Regions from separate parts of the Kineococcus aurantiacus genome, predicted to be linked through region 1. Evidence: riboswitches for the same ligand, from Rfam matches in the RefSeq annotation. Region 1 holds a riboswitch; the other holds the start of a gene.
The links. A riboswitch is a leader RNA that binds a small molecule or an ion and turns the genes downstream of it on or off. The one in region 1 is predicted to bind S-adenosylmethionine.
Positions count from the first base shown of each region.

Region 2: another riboswitch for S-adenosylmethionine. It lies ahead of BJ968_RS07310 (ATP-binding cassette domain-containing protein); the one in region 1 lies ahead of BJ968_RS04210 (ABC transporter substrate-binding protein).

Region 1 covers NZ_JACCBB010000001.1:872,134-878,787, forward strand. The annotation lists gene rplU (50S ribosomal protein L21) at 1-177, opposite strand, end outside; gene BJ968_RS26315 (Rne/Rng family ribonuclease) at 307-3,330, opposite strand; SAM riboswitch class I at 3,713-3,803, shown strand; gene BJ968_RS04210 (ABC transporter substrate-binding protein) at 4,024-5,400, shown strand; gene BJ968_RS04215 (carbohydrate ABC transporter permease) at 5,397-6,347, shown strand; gene BJ968_RS04220 (carbohydrate ABC transporter permease) at 6,344-6,654, shown strand, end outside.
Region 2 covers NZ_JACCBB010000001.1:1,522,846-1,529,499, forward strand. The annotation lists gene BJ968_RS07300 (N-acetylmuramoyl-L-alanine amidase) at 1-555, opposite strand, end outside; gene sfnG (dimethylsulfone monooxygenase SfnG) at 610-1,755, opposite strand; SAM riboswitch class I at 1,767-1,849, opposite strand; SAM riboswitch class IV at 1,988-2,097, shown strand; gene BJ968_RS07310 (ATP-binding cassette domain-containing protein) at 2,247-3,251, shown strand; gene BJ968_RS07315 (methionine ABC transporter permease) at 3,248-4,066, shown strand; gene BJ968_RS07320 (MetQ/NlpA family ABC transporter substrate-binding protein) at 4,056-4,964, shown strand; gene BJ968_RS07325 (TIM barrel protein) at 5,106-5,918, opposite strand; gene BJ968_RS07330 (C-glycoside deglycosidase beta subunit domain-containing protein) at 5,947-6,339, opposite strand; gene BJ968_RS07335 (sugar phosphate isomerase/epimerase family protein) at 6,350-6,654, opposite strand, start outside.

The DNA.
Region 1 (6,654 bases):
GACCTTGACACCCGCGAGCGCCGAAGCGTCGTGAGTCACGGTCTCACCGTCGACGAGGAGAAGGGGCTGCAGCTGCAGCGTCTCCCCGCTGGCCACGGGGACCCGGTCGATGGTCAGCACGTCGCCGACCGAGACCTTCTCCTGCCGGCCGCCGGCGCGGACGATGGCGTACACCACAACGAACCCGTTTCTCTCGTCACGAACTGGAACGCCGCCGAACTGCACGTGCAGTTGGAGGCTCGCGCACGACGGCGCACCAAGAGGCAAGCGTACGGAACGCCGCCCCCCGGGGTCAAAACGACGCGCTCACTTCGCCGCGGGGGCGGGCTCGTGCGCCTCGGTGGACGTGGCGGCCGCTTCCCGCTCCCGGCGGCCGGCGGCCGCCACGGCCGCGATGGCCGCCAGCGCCGCGGCGTCCCGGGCGGGCTCGCGCGGCGCCTCGGCGGCCGGCTCGTCCACCTTGGGGGCCTCCTCGGCCGCGCCGCGGTCCCGGCCGCGGCCGCGGCGGTTGCGGGACTTGCCCGACCCGTTCGCGGTGCCGCCACCGTTCTCGGCACCGCCGCCACCGCCACCGCCGCCACCACCGTTCCTGCCGCCGCCCCCGCCGTTCTGGGCGGCCGGGGGCGGCTGCGGGGCCGGGTTGGCGTCGGCGGCGGCGTCGAGCTCCTCGAGCACGGCCGCCAGCCCTTGGCCGGTCCGCTTGCGGGTCATCTGGACCAGGCCCAGGGAGGTCACCTCGGCCACCTGGTGCTTGGTCCGGTCCCGGCCCAGGCACTCCACGAGCCGGCGCAGGACGAGGTCGCGGTTGGACTCCAGGACCATGTCGATGAAGTCGATGACGATGATCCCGCCGATGTCCCGCAGCCTCAGCTGCCGGACGATCTCCTCGGCGGCCTCGAGGTTGTTGCGGGTGACGGTCTCCTCGAGCGTGCCGCCGGCACCGGTGAACTTGCCGGTGTTGACGTCGATGACGTGCATCGCCTCGGTCGGGTCGATGACGAGGGAACCGCCCGAGGGCAGCCAGACCTTGCGGCCCAGGGCCTTGGCGAGCTGCTCGTCGACGCGGTGGTGCTCGAAGACGTCCTGCGGGCCCTCCCAGCGCTCGAGCCGGTCGGCCAGGTCCGGGGCGACGTCGGCGACGTAGCCGTGGACGGCCTCCCACGCCGCGTCGCCGGAGACGACGACCCGGCTGAAGTCCTCGTTGAACACGTCGCGCACGACGCGGACGGTCAGGTCGGGCTCGCCGTGCAGCAGCTGCGGCGCGTTCTTGCTGCCCGCCTTGGCCTGGATGGCCTCCCAGGTGGCCTGCAGGCGCTGGACGTCGGCGCGCAGCTCCTCCTCGGCCACCCCCTCGGCCGCGGTGCGGACGATGACGCCCGCGCCCTGCGGCACGACCTCCTTGAGGACCTTCTTCAGGCGGGCGCGCTCGGTGTCGGGCAGCTTGCGGGAGATGCCCGTCATCGACCCGCGCGGGACGTACACGAGGTAGCGGCCCGGCAGCGAGACCTGGCTGGTCAGCCGCGCCCCCTTGTGCCCCACGGGGTCCTTGGTGACCTGCACCAGGACCGGGTCGCCGGACTTCAGCGCGGCCTCGATGCGGCGCGGCTGGCCCTCCAGCCCGGCCGCGTCCCAGTTGACCTCACCGGCGTACAGGACGGCGTTGCGCCCCTTGCCGACGTCGACGAAGGCGGCCTCCATGCTGGGCAGCACGTTCTGCACGCGGCCGAGGTAGACGTTGCCGACCATGGTGGTCTGGGCCTGCCGGGCGCCGTAGTGCTCGACGAGGATCCCGTCCTCCAGGACGCCGATCTGCGTCTTGTCGTCCTCCTGGCGCACCACCATGACGCGCTCGACGGCCTCGCGGCGGGCCAGGAACTCGGCCTCGGTGAGGATGGCGCGCTTGCGGCCGGCCTCCCGGCCCTCGCGGCGGCGCTGCTTCTTGGCCTCCAGGCGCGTCGAGCCGCGCAGCGCGGTGATCTCGTCCTCGCCCGTGCCGCGGGCGCTGGAGCGGCGCGGCTCGCGGACGCGGGTGACGGTGTTCGGCGGGTCGTCCGGGGAGGAGGAGTCCTCGCCCTCCGAGGACCCCCCGCGGCGACGGCGGCGACGGCGGCGGCGCGAGGAGCCCGAGGACTCCTCGCCCTCGTCGGTGTCGTCCTCGTCGGTCTCGGCGTCCTCCGCGGCGTCCGGGGACGTCCCGGCGTCGGTCTCGTCGGCGTCCTCGTCGGCGTCGTCGTCGGCGCTGTCGTCCGTGCTGTCGTCCGTGCTGTCGTCCGTGCTGTCGTCGTCGCGGGTGCGGCTGCGCCGGCCCCGGCCACCGCGGCGGCGACGGCGGCGCGGCGCACCGGTCTCGTCGTCCTGCGCGTCGTCCCGCGCCTCGTCCTGGACGTCGTCCGGCGCCTCGTCCGCGGCGTCGTCGTCGGAGGTCCCGTCGAGGACCTCCTCGAACTCCTCCTCGACCGCGTCCTCGTCCAGCGGCTCGGCACCGGCGAAGCCGAAGAGGCCCGGCGGCGGGCCGGCCGGTGCGGAGGCCCGGCGGGAGCGGCGGGCCGGGGCGTCGGCCTCGGGGGCCTGGAAGAACAGGGCCGTGGCCCGGGCGGCGGCGTCGGCCGCCCGGTCGGCGTCGGTCTCGCGGGGGGCGCGCCCGCCGCGGCGGGCCAGCCCGGCCGCCCGCAGCAGGACGGGGTCGTCCATGAGGTCGGCGGCGGAGTCCTCCCCCGCGGGCTGCTCGGCGGCGGCGACGGGCTCGACGGCGGGCTCGGGGGTGGGCTCGACGACGGGCGCCTCCTCCACCGGGGTGTCCACGGCGACGGCGACGGCCTGCTCGGGCGTCACGGCCGGCGCGGGCGCGGCGGCCTTGCGGGTGCGGCGGCGGCGGGCCGGCGGCGCGGCCACCTCCTCGGCGGCGGGCTCGGCGACGGGCTCCACAGCGGGCTCCGCGACGGGCTCGGCGGCGACCTGCGCGACGGGCTCGCTCTCCGGGGCCGCGACGGGCGCGACGGGCGGGGCGGCCACCTCGTCGGCGACCGGCGCGACCGGTTCGGGGGTGGCGACCTTGCGGGTGGCCCGGCGGGCCCGGCGCTTGGGCGCCTCCTCCACCGGGGCCGCCTCCGGCGCGGCCGGGGCCTCGGCGGCGGGGACCTCGGCGGGGGCCGGCGCGGGCGCGGCGTCCGCGGCCGGGACGGTCGCGGGGACGGTGCTCACGACGGGCTCGACGTGCGCGGGAGCCCCGGCGGGACGGCTGGCGGCCCGCCGGCGGCGCGGCCGCGTGGTCGGGGCGACGTCCTCCGCCGTGGCGGGGGCTGCGGTGTTCTCTTCAGGTGTGGTGCTCACGGGTGCTCCGCTTCGCCCGCAGCGCCCGCTCCACCGGTGAACCCCGCGGACGCTCGGGCGTCCTCGTCGGATTCGTCGGGCGGGTCGTCCCGCACCCGACGGAAGTCCTCGGTGCACCGGGGAGGTTCGCGCGACGCGTGCTCCCCCCGGGCCGCCGGCGGTCGACGCCCGGTGAGCGGGCCGGGGCGCCTGCGGGGCCCTTCCACTGGACCGCGGCGCTGCCCGGGTCCGCGCGCTGGGCGGCGGTCTCGTCGGCGGGCCGGGCGCCCGGTGTGGGGAACGCTCGGCCACGGTCAGTGTCGCACAAGCCCGACCAGGTGACCCTGCCCACACGTCAGCGGGGCATCGCCACGGCGGCACGGCGTCCGCTACGCTCCGATCAACACCATCCAGAGTGGCCGAGAGACCTGGCTCGTTGACGCCACAGCAACCACCGCGCGAGCGGCAGGTGCTCCCGCCAGGGGCGATGGAGGACTCGAAGTGATCAGCTGCACCCAGCTCACCCGGCGCTACCACGTCGACCTGGCGCGCACGGCCTCCATGGCCTGTCGCCCCGGCGCGTCGATGCGGCGGGGGACGTCGCGCGCGGCCTGACCGGCCGCCCCACCTCCCCCCGAGTCCTCAGACGAGCGCGCCGTCCTCCGCGCGCACCCCCCGACGGACGTCCCGTCCGCCTACCCCCGGAGCTCCCCCATGCCCGCACCTGGTCGCACCCCCCTGCCCGCGAGCACCCGCCGCCTCCTGGCGTCCCGCCGCCGCGTCCTGTCCGGCGCCCTGGGCGTCGGCGCCCTCGCCGCCACCGGTTCCCTGGCCGCCTGCGGCGACGGCAGCAGCGGCTCGGAGCTGGCCGCCGAGAAGGCCGTGGACCTCCAGGGCGCGACGCTGAAGCTCATGGTCAACCAGCCGCACGTGCTGGCCTTCACCGACCTGCTCGGCAAGAAGTTCGAACAGGAGTTCGGCGGCAAGCTCGAGGTCACCGCCATCCCCTACGACCAGCTGACGAGCAAGCAGATCCTGGACGTGCAGGGCGGCGACGGCGAGTTCGACGTCTTCGACTACTTCTACTTCGGCCTCGGCGAGCTGGTGGACGCCGGCGCCCTGGTCGACCTCACCGACTGGATCGGCGCCAACGCCGACATCGCCACGGACGACTTCCTGCCCTCGATCTACGACCCGTACACGCTCATCGACGGCAGGCGGTACGGCCTGCCCTTCGACGGCGACACCCACGTCCTCTACTACAACGCCGAGGTGTTCGAGACGTACGGCGTCGAGCCGCCCACGACGTGGGACGAGTACGACGCCGCTGCGGAGAAGATCACGAAGGACTCCGGCGGGAAGGTGTACGGCGCGATCGTCGAGGCCCAGCAGGTCCCGATGATCCTGGGCTGCTCCTTCATCAACCGCCTCGCCGGCTACGGCGGCACCCTCGTCGACGCCGACGGGAAGGCGGCCTTCAACGGCGAGGAGGGCCTGGCCGCGCTGCAGCACCTCGTCGACGTGTCGCCGAACGCGCTGCCGACGCCGCTGCAGACGGGCTTCGACCAGGCCAACTCCGCCTTCCTGTCCGGCCAGGGCGCCATGCTCGACACCTGGACCGACCTGGGCCTGAAGGCGCAGGACCCGGCCAGCTCCAAGATCGTCGACAAGTGGGGCGTGGTCACGCTGCCCGTCGGGGGGAGGAACACGACCCCCCGCACGGCGCTGGACGCCGGGTTCGGCCTGGGCGTCTCCTCGGCCTCCGGGCAGCAGGACAAGGCCGCCGCCTTCGTGAAGTGGGCGACGAACGAGCAGAACAACTTCCTGCTGGCCTCCACGGCCGGCTCGGGCATCGACCCCGCGCGCAAGACGGTCCTGGACTCGGCCGAGTACGCCGCGGCCGCCGGCAAGGCCACCGACGTCATCCGCGAGGGCCTGGACGGCGACCCGCTGGCGTGGCCGTCCCAGCAGGGAGCGCCCAAGGCGCTGCAGGACCTCGTCGACCAGCTCGCGCTGGCCATCCAGGGGCAGGTCGAGCCGCAGGCGGCCCTGGACGAGGCCGCCGAGAGCTGGGGGAAGACGCTCGGATGACCCAGCTCCTCGACGGACGCGGGACCCTGCCGCGGCAACGCGGCAGGGTCCCCGGGCGCGCCGTGCCGGGACGCCACCGCCCCGGGCACGTCTCGACGTGGCTGGCGGCGCCGAGCCTGGCGGGCCTGGCGCTCATGCTCGTCTACCCCACGGTGTTCGTCGTGGCGCTGGCGGTGACGAAGTCGTCGCTGGCCCGGCCGCTGCAGCGCTTCACCGGGACCGACAACCTCGTCGAGGCGTGGGAGTCGCTGGCCTTCGCGGGCTCGCTGGTCCGCTCGGTCGTGTTCGCCGTCCTCGCCGCCCTGGCGGCGACGGCCCTCGGGGTGGTCCTGGCGCTGCTGCTGCACGCGCGGGGGACGCGGTTCGGCGTCGTCGGCACGATCCTGCTGCTGCCCCTGGTGACCCCGCCCGTCATGGTGGGGGTGGCCTGGAAGCTCATGCTCGCCCCCGTCGGCGGGGCGTTCGGCGGGCTGTTCTCCGCGCTGGGGTTCCCCGGCGCCAACCCGCTGGGTGACAGCGTCGGCGCGTTCGGCGCGCTCGTCGTGATGCACGTGTGGCAGTGGACGCCGCTGGTGACGCTGCTGGTGTTCGCGGCGCTGCTGGGCGTGCCCGAGGAACTGCGCGAGGCCGCCGCCCTGGACGGGGCCGGGGCGTTCCGCTCGTTCACCCACGTCGTGTGGCCGGTCATCGCCCCCAACGTGTTCTCCGTGCTGCTGCTGGAGCTGGTCATCGGCCTGAAGGTCTTCGACCTCGTCACGGTCGTCACCCAGGGCGGTCCGGGGGTCTCGACCATCGTCAGCAGCTTCGAGATCTTCCGGACGGGGATGCGCGGCAGCTACGAGATCGGCACCGCCGCCGCCGAGACGCTGGTCTTCGGCCTCGTCGTGGGGGTCCTGACCACCGTCGTCACGCTGCTGCGGGCGCGCGCCGTGCGGGCCGACCGGTGAGCGCGGTCCTGCGCCGCGGGGGGCTGCGGGTCGCGCTGGCCGCCGTCGCGCTCGTCGCGCTGCTGCCGCTGCTGTTCCTCGTCTCGCTGTCGCTGCGCAGCGTCGACGACATCGCCAACGGCGGCTGGCTGCCGACCGCGTTCGTGTGGTCGAACTTCAGCAAGGCGTTCTCCACGGTCCCGCTGTCGACGATGCTCGTGAACTCCTGGGTCGTCGCGATCGGCGCCACCGTCCTCACCTGCGTCGTCGCCGTCCCCGCCGCGTACGTCACGGCACGGGCCGGGGCGCGCGGGGAACGGCTGCAGAC
Region 2 (6,654 bases), 650 kb from region 1:
GAACGCCGCCAGCAGGTCCCGCGCGGCCACGTCGGAGGCGTCCAGGACCGCGGCGTTCCCGCCGTCGGGCGCGGGCCCGGGTTCGACGACGTGGTAGCCGGTGGCGGTCGTGGGGGCACCGTCGGCGTGGATCGAGACCGCCAGGGCCGCGCCGGCGTCGTTGGCGAGGGCCGCGCGGGCGTCGACGCAGGGCCCGACGCCGGTGTCGTCGGTGCGGGTCAGCACGACCGTGACGCCGCCGGCGCGCAGCAGGTCCGCGACGCGCAGGGCGACGTCGAAGGCGTACGCGTGCTCGGGGTACCCGTCGTCGGTGGCGGTCCCGGTGGTGTTGCAGGGCTTCTCGAAGCCGCCCGCGGGGACGGGCGCGGCGATCTGCTCCGGGTGCGCGGCGTTGCCGCCGTTGTGCCCCGGGTCCAGGACGACCACGGGGGCCGGCGGGACGGGCGCCGCGGCGGGCGCGGCGCCGCTGACCGGGGGCGCGGCGGGTGCGGCCGGCGCGGGCCCGGAGCAGGCGCACAGCGCCGCCACGAGGAGGAGGACCGGGAGCCGCCGCACAGCCCCAGCCTGCCACGGGCGGGCGGGGGGTGCGTGGTGGCTCCCGGCGCGGGGTCAGGCCGGGACGGGCGTGGTCGCCGCGGCGACGGCCGCGTCGAGCTCGGCGCCCAGCTGCAGGTCCTCCCCCGCCGCCAGCCGCGCCTCGAGCTCGCGCACGCGCGGGATGACGAGCTCCCCGAACGCCTCGACCTCCTCCTTGACGTGCAGGAAACCCAGCAGCAGCAGGTCGACGCCGACGAGGCGGTAGGCCAGCACGCGCCGGGCGACCTCGTCGGGGGTCCCCACCAGGCCGGTGCGGAAACCGTCGTTGTACTGCACGAGGTCGCGGAACTCGCTGTCCGCCCACATGCCCTTGCCGTCCTTCGTCGCGTTCCCGGCCTCCTGCACGGCCGCCCCGAAACCCTCGACCTTGACGCGGTCGGCCTTGGCGATGATCTCCTCCAGGACGGCCTCGGCCTCGGCGCGGGTGTCGCGCACGACCGCGAAACCGTTGATCCCGAACCGGATCGACCGGCCGTTCAGCGCGGCCTGGGCCGAGACCTCGCGCACACCGGCGGCGGCGTCGGCGATCGACTTGCCGTTCATGAAGTACCAGTCCGAGACCCGCCCCGCCATGGCCTGCGCCGCAGTGGAGTTCCCGCCCTGGAACAGCTCCGGGGCGACCTTCGGCTGGGGACGGAACGTGATGTCGGAGGCGTTGAAGAACTCCCCGGACTGGCTGTAGCCGTCCTCGCTCCACACCCCGCGCAGCAGCTCGATGAACTCCTCGGACTGCCGGTACCGGTCGTCGTGCTCGTGCCAGGTGACGCCGAGCTGCGTCGCCTCGTTCTTGAACCACCCCGAGACGACGTTCAGCGCCAGGCGGTCGTTGGTCAGTTCCTGCGCGGTCGCCGCGAACTTGGCGAGCACCCCGGGGTGCCAGAAGAACGGGTGCACCGCGGCGATGACCTTGAGCCGCTCGGTGGCCAGCAGCAGCGCCAGGGAGAACGACGTGGACTCGTGCTGAGCGTCGGCGCCGTAGGAGGCGAGGTAGCGCACCTGCGTCAGGGCGTACTCGAAACCGACGCGCTCGGCGGCGCGGGCCACCTCGACGTTGTAGGCGGGGTCGTGGCTGGTCCGCTGCTCGATGGTGGAGACGACCAGGCCCCCCGAGACGTTGGGGACCCAGTAGGCGAACTTCAGGGGCTCGTGCAGGGACATCGGTGTGCCGTCCTCCATCGGTCCTGGCGGTAGCACCCCCGTGGGGTTGCTGCGGCGTCGTCGAGCCAGGTCTCTCAGCCGCTCTGGATGGGATCACCGCAGCGTACCCCGCCGCGGACGGCCCGTGCAGCCGAACGTTCCGGTACCCGGCCCCGACCGGTTGGGGGACAACGGTTGTCGGAGACGCCGAAGCGCTTGACGCCGTCGGCGCGGACCTGTCATGGTCGAGACAGGTCATGAGCGCCAGCGTCAAGCCCCGGCTCGCTGGCCGGCAACCCTGATCCGTCGTGGGGTGCTCCGGGTGAGGACCAGGTCCACGGGAGGCGTGGGCAAGGACGACCCGGGAGACCGACGTGACGAAGGCCTGTCGCCGCTCGCGCTGAGCACGCCCCGACCCTCCCCCGTGAGGACCCCCGCACCGAGCCGCAGCTGCGCGCCCGGTCGCTCCCGCACGCCCCGACGAGCTCATCGACGCCGCCCCGGAGGACGACGTGATCGAACTGCGCCACCTCACCAAGACGTACGGCGACCCGCCGCACGCCACCACCGTCCTGGACCACCTCGACCTGACCGTCCCCGCCGGCAGCATCACGGCCGTCGTGGGCCCCAGCGGCGCCGGCAAGAGCACCCTCGCCCAGTGCGTGACGCTGCTGACGCGACCCACGTCCGGGTCGGTCGTCGTCGCCGGTCAGGACCTCACCGACCTGCGCGGGGACCGCCTGCGCGCGGCCCGCCGCCGCATCGGCACGATCTTCCAGTCCGACGGGCTGCAGACCCGCCGCACCGCCGCGCAGAACGTGGAGCTGCCGCTGCGCTACCTCGGCGTCGTGCCCCGCGACCGCCGCCGCCGCGTCGCGGAGCTGCTCGAGCGCGTCGGCCTCGCCGGTCACGCCGACCGCTACCCGCACGAGCTGTCCGGCGGGCAGCGCCAGCGCGTCGGCATCGCGCGCGCCCTGGCGCTGCGGCCCACCGTCCTGCTCTCGGACGAGGCGACGTCCGGGCTGGACCCGGAGGCGACCGCGTCGATCACGGCGCTGCTGCGGGAACTGCGCGACGACCTCGGCCTGGCCATCCTGTTCATCACCCACGAGATGGACACCGTCGTCGACGTCGCCGACGCCGTCGCCCGCCTCGACCACGGCCGGATCGTGGAGTCGGCCCCGCTGCTGGACGTCCTGCGCGACCCCGGTTCCCCCGTCGGGGCGGCGCTGCTGCCCCGGCGGCCCGTCAACGCCGCCACCGGGCTCGTCGTGTGGGACGTGCACTACCGCGGCGACGGGGTCCCCGCGGACTGGCTGACCAGCTCGGCGCGCGAGCTCGGCCACGACCTGGCCCTGCTCGGCGCCTCCGTGGGCACCGTCGCCGGGACCACCGTCGGCCACGCCACCCTCGGGGTGCCGCGCTCGGTCGACCCGGCCGACCTGCGCACCGCCCTCACCCGCCGCGGCCTGCACGCGCAGGTCGCCCCCGCCGACCGTGAACTGGACCTCGTGTGATCCCCTCCGCGTCCCCCCTGGCGCTGCCCGCGGCGTCCGGTCTCGACACCCCGCTGGACGAGATCCCCGCCCTCATCGCCCCCGCCCTGCTCGACACCCTGCTCATGGTCGGGATCGTCATGACGATCGTCGTCCTGCTCGGGGTCCCGATCGGGGTCCTGGTCCACAACCTGGCCCCTGGCGGGCTGCTGGAGAACCGCGTCGCGCACACCGCGCTGAGCTGGGTCGTCAGCACCGGCCGATCGCTGCCGTTCCTCGTCCTCATGGCGGCGCTCGTGCCCTTCACCCGGTTCGTCACGGGCACCAACATCGGGATCCGGGCGGCCGTCGTGCCGATGGTCCTGGCCGGCACCGCGTTCTTCAGCCGCATCGTGGAGAACTCGCTGCGCTCGGTGCCGCCGAACCTCGTGACGGTCGCGCAGGCCTCGGGCGCCTCACCGCTGCAGGTCATCACGTCCGTGCAGCTGTCCGAGGCGGCGCCCTCGATCGTGGGCGGGCTGACCATCAACACCATCGCGATGATCGAGTACTCCGCCATCGCCGGGACCATCGGCGCGGGCGGCATCGGCTACGTCGCCGTCACCTACGGGTACCAGCGCTTCGACCACGCCGTGATGATCGCCACCATCGTCGTCCTCGTCGCGCTCGTCGCGACCGTCCAGCTCGTCGGTGACGCCGTCGCCCGCGCCGCCGACCCCCGCACCCGCCGCCGTTCCCGGCGCCGCCGCGCCACCGCGCGCACCAGCACCCCCGCCACCACCCCCGCCACCACCCCCGCCACCACCCCCGCCACGGAGGAGACCCTTGTCCACTGAGACCCGCCCCACCCCCACCGACGACCACGGTTTCGAGGTCCGCCGGCGGCGGCTCTGGCCGTTCGTCGCCGGGGGTGCCGTCGTCGCCCTCGGGGTCACCGCCGCCCTGGTCGTCCCCCGCCTCGGCGGGGAGGAGACGGCCAACACGCAGGCCGGGGCGACGCTGTACGTCGCCACCGCCGAGGGCAACGCCCGCGAGCAGGCGCTCATCGAGTACGTCGCGCAGGAGGTCGCCCCTGCGCACGGCATCAAGGTCGCGTTCAAGGCCCTGGCCGACTCCAACACCATCAACCGCGCCGTCAGCGACGGTGAGGTCGCCGGCACGATCTACCAGCACGAGCTCTGGCTCGGTCAGGTGCTGCAGGCGAACCCCGACTTCCGCGAGGAGGCCGCCACCCCCGTGTTCCGGTGGGGCTTCGGGCTGTGGTCGGCCAAGTGGAAGAGCCCCGAGGAGATCCCGGACGGCGGGACGATCTCGCTGTACTCCGACCCGGCCAACGAGTCGCAGGGGTTGTTCGTGCTGCAGGAGGCCGGCCTCATCACGCTGAAGCCCGGCACCGACGTCGGTTCCGCCACGGTGGACGACATCGCCACGAACCCGAAGGGCCTAAAGTTCACGCTGCTCGACTTCGGCGCCCAGTCCCGCGCCCTGCCCGACCTGGACGGGGCCGTCGGGTACACCGAGTACTACCTCGCGGCGAAGATCCCGATCGAGCAGCAGATCTTCGCCCCCACCGCCCCCGACGAGTTCGCCGGTCAGCTGACCATCGGCTCGCGGTGGAAGGACACCGAGAACATCGAGAAGCTCGTCGAGACGTTCCAGGACCCGAAGGTCCAGGAGTACCTCGCCACGAACCCCGAGGTGGCCGGCGTCCTGCTCCCGCTGAACGGCGCCTGACCCCCGCCTCTTCCCGCTCGAAGCACGGTTCGGGCCCTCGAGGGAGTCTCTCGAGGGCCCGAACCGTGCTTCGAGCGGGGAACGCGGGCGGCCAGGTGGGTCGGGCGGGTGGAGGTGGGTCGAGGTGAGGGGGGCGGGGCCTCAGCGGGCGAGGGCCCCCAGGTCCGCCAGGACCGCGCGAAGGTGGCGGGTGGACTCCTCGGACGGCACGGTCGGGAAGTACTCCAGGCCCACCGGGCCGTCGTAGCCGGCCGCGGTCAGCGCCCGGAACGTGGCGGCCCAGTCGATCGACCCTGTGCCCGGTTCGCCGCGGCCGGGGGCGTCGGCGACCTGCACGTACCGCACGAGCGGGCCGGCCTGGGCGAGGACCTGCACGAGGTCCTCGGACTCGACCCGGGAGTGGTAGACGTCCAGCAGGACGCCGAACTGCGGGGAACCGACGGTGCGGGCGACGTCGAGCGCGTCGGCCGTGCGGTCCAGCAGCGTGCCGGGGTGGTCGACGCGGGTGTTCACCGCCTCCAGGACCAGCACGACACCGGACCCCTCGACGAGTTCCAGGGCGCGGGTGTAGATCCCGGCGAGCTCGTCGTGCTGCTCCTGCCGCTTGCGGCCGCCGAACCCGGTGCCGCCCTGCACGACGATGCGCGGGCACCCCAGGTCCGCCGCGATGCGGGCCCCCTCCTCGATGCCCCGGTAGAAGTGGCTGTGGTCCTTGGGCGGGATCATGAACTGGGTGCGCGGTTCGGCCAGCTGGGCCTCCAGCCGCACCCCGGTCTCCTGCAGGGCGTCCTTGAGCGCCGCGAGGTCCTTGGGCTTGGCGGGCGCGTCCTTGCCGGTGGGGCCCCACATCTCCACCGAGGTGAAACCGGCGGCGGCCGCGGCGCGGACGCGGTCGTGGTAGTCGCCGTGCTCGGTGAAGAGCAGTTCGATGTTCGGCGCGAGCCGGTGGGTCACGGGTTCTCTCCTCTGGTCGGGGGGGGGTTCAGGCGGACAGTTCCACCGCGGCCCGGGCCCGGCCGCCGCCGGGGACGGGCATGTACGAGATGCGCAGGCGCTGGCTGACCTCGACGTCGTGCATGCCCGGGGCGAGCCCGCCGGGGTGGGCGACGGCCACCGTCGCGACCTCGCCGAGCTCCCAGCGGTCCTCGACGACCTCACCGAGGCCGGTCAGCGGGTAGCTGTTGCCGTGCACCGTGAAGGTCGTGCGCTCGGGGGCGGCGCGGACGCCGTCGACGGTGACCGCCACGTCCTCGACCATGGACAGGCCCAGGCCGCGGTAGTAGGGCATCCGCACACCCAGCTCGAACCCGGTGGTGCGGCCGTCCTCCACGACGTTGCGCAGGGTGCCGGGGACGATGACGTACTTCTCGAACACGGTCGTCTCCTCAGTTCTCGTGCCGGGCCAGGAGGCGCTCGAGCATGGCGTGGTGCCGGGTGACCTGCTCGACGGAGTCGACCGGGTGGGCGTCCTGGATGTGCCGGTTGCCCTCGTACTCGCTGGACAGGCACCCGGAGAAGCCGCCCTCGACGAGGACGTCGACGATGCGGTCGTAGGGGATGGAGTACTCCGTCCCCTCGTCGGTCATCTCGTAGAACTTGGCCTGGACGTGGTGGGTGCGGTGGATCTGCTCCAGCAGCATCCGCGGGTCCCGCCACGTGTAGTGGGTCGCCTGCCGCGCCAGCCCCACCT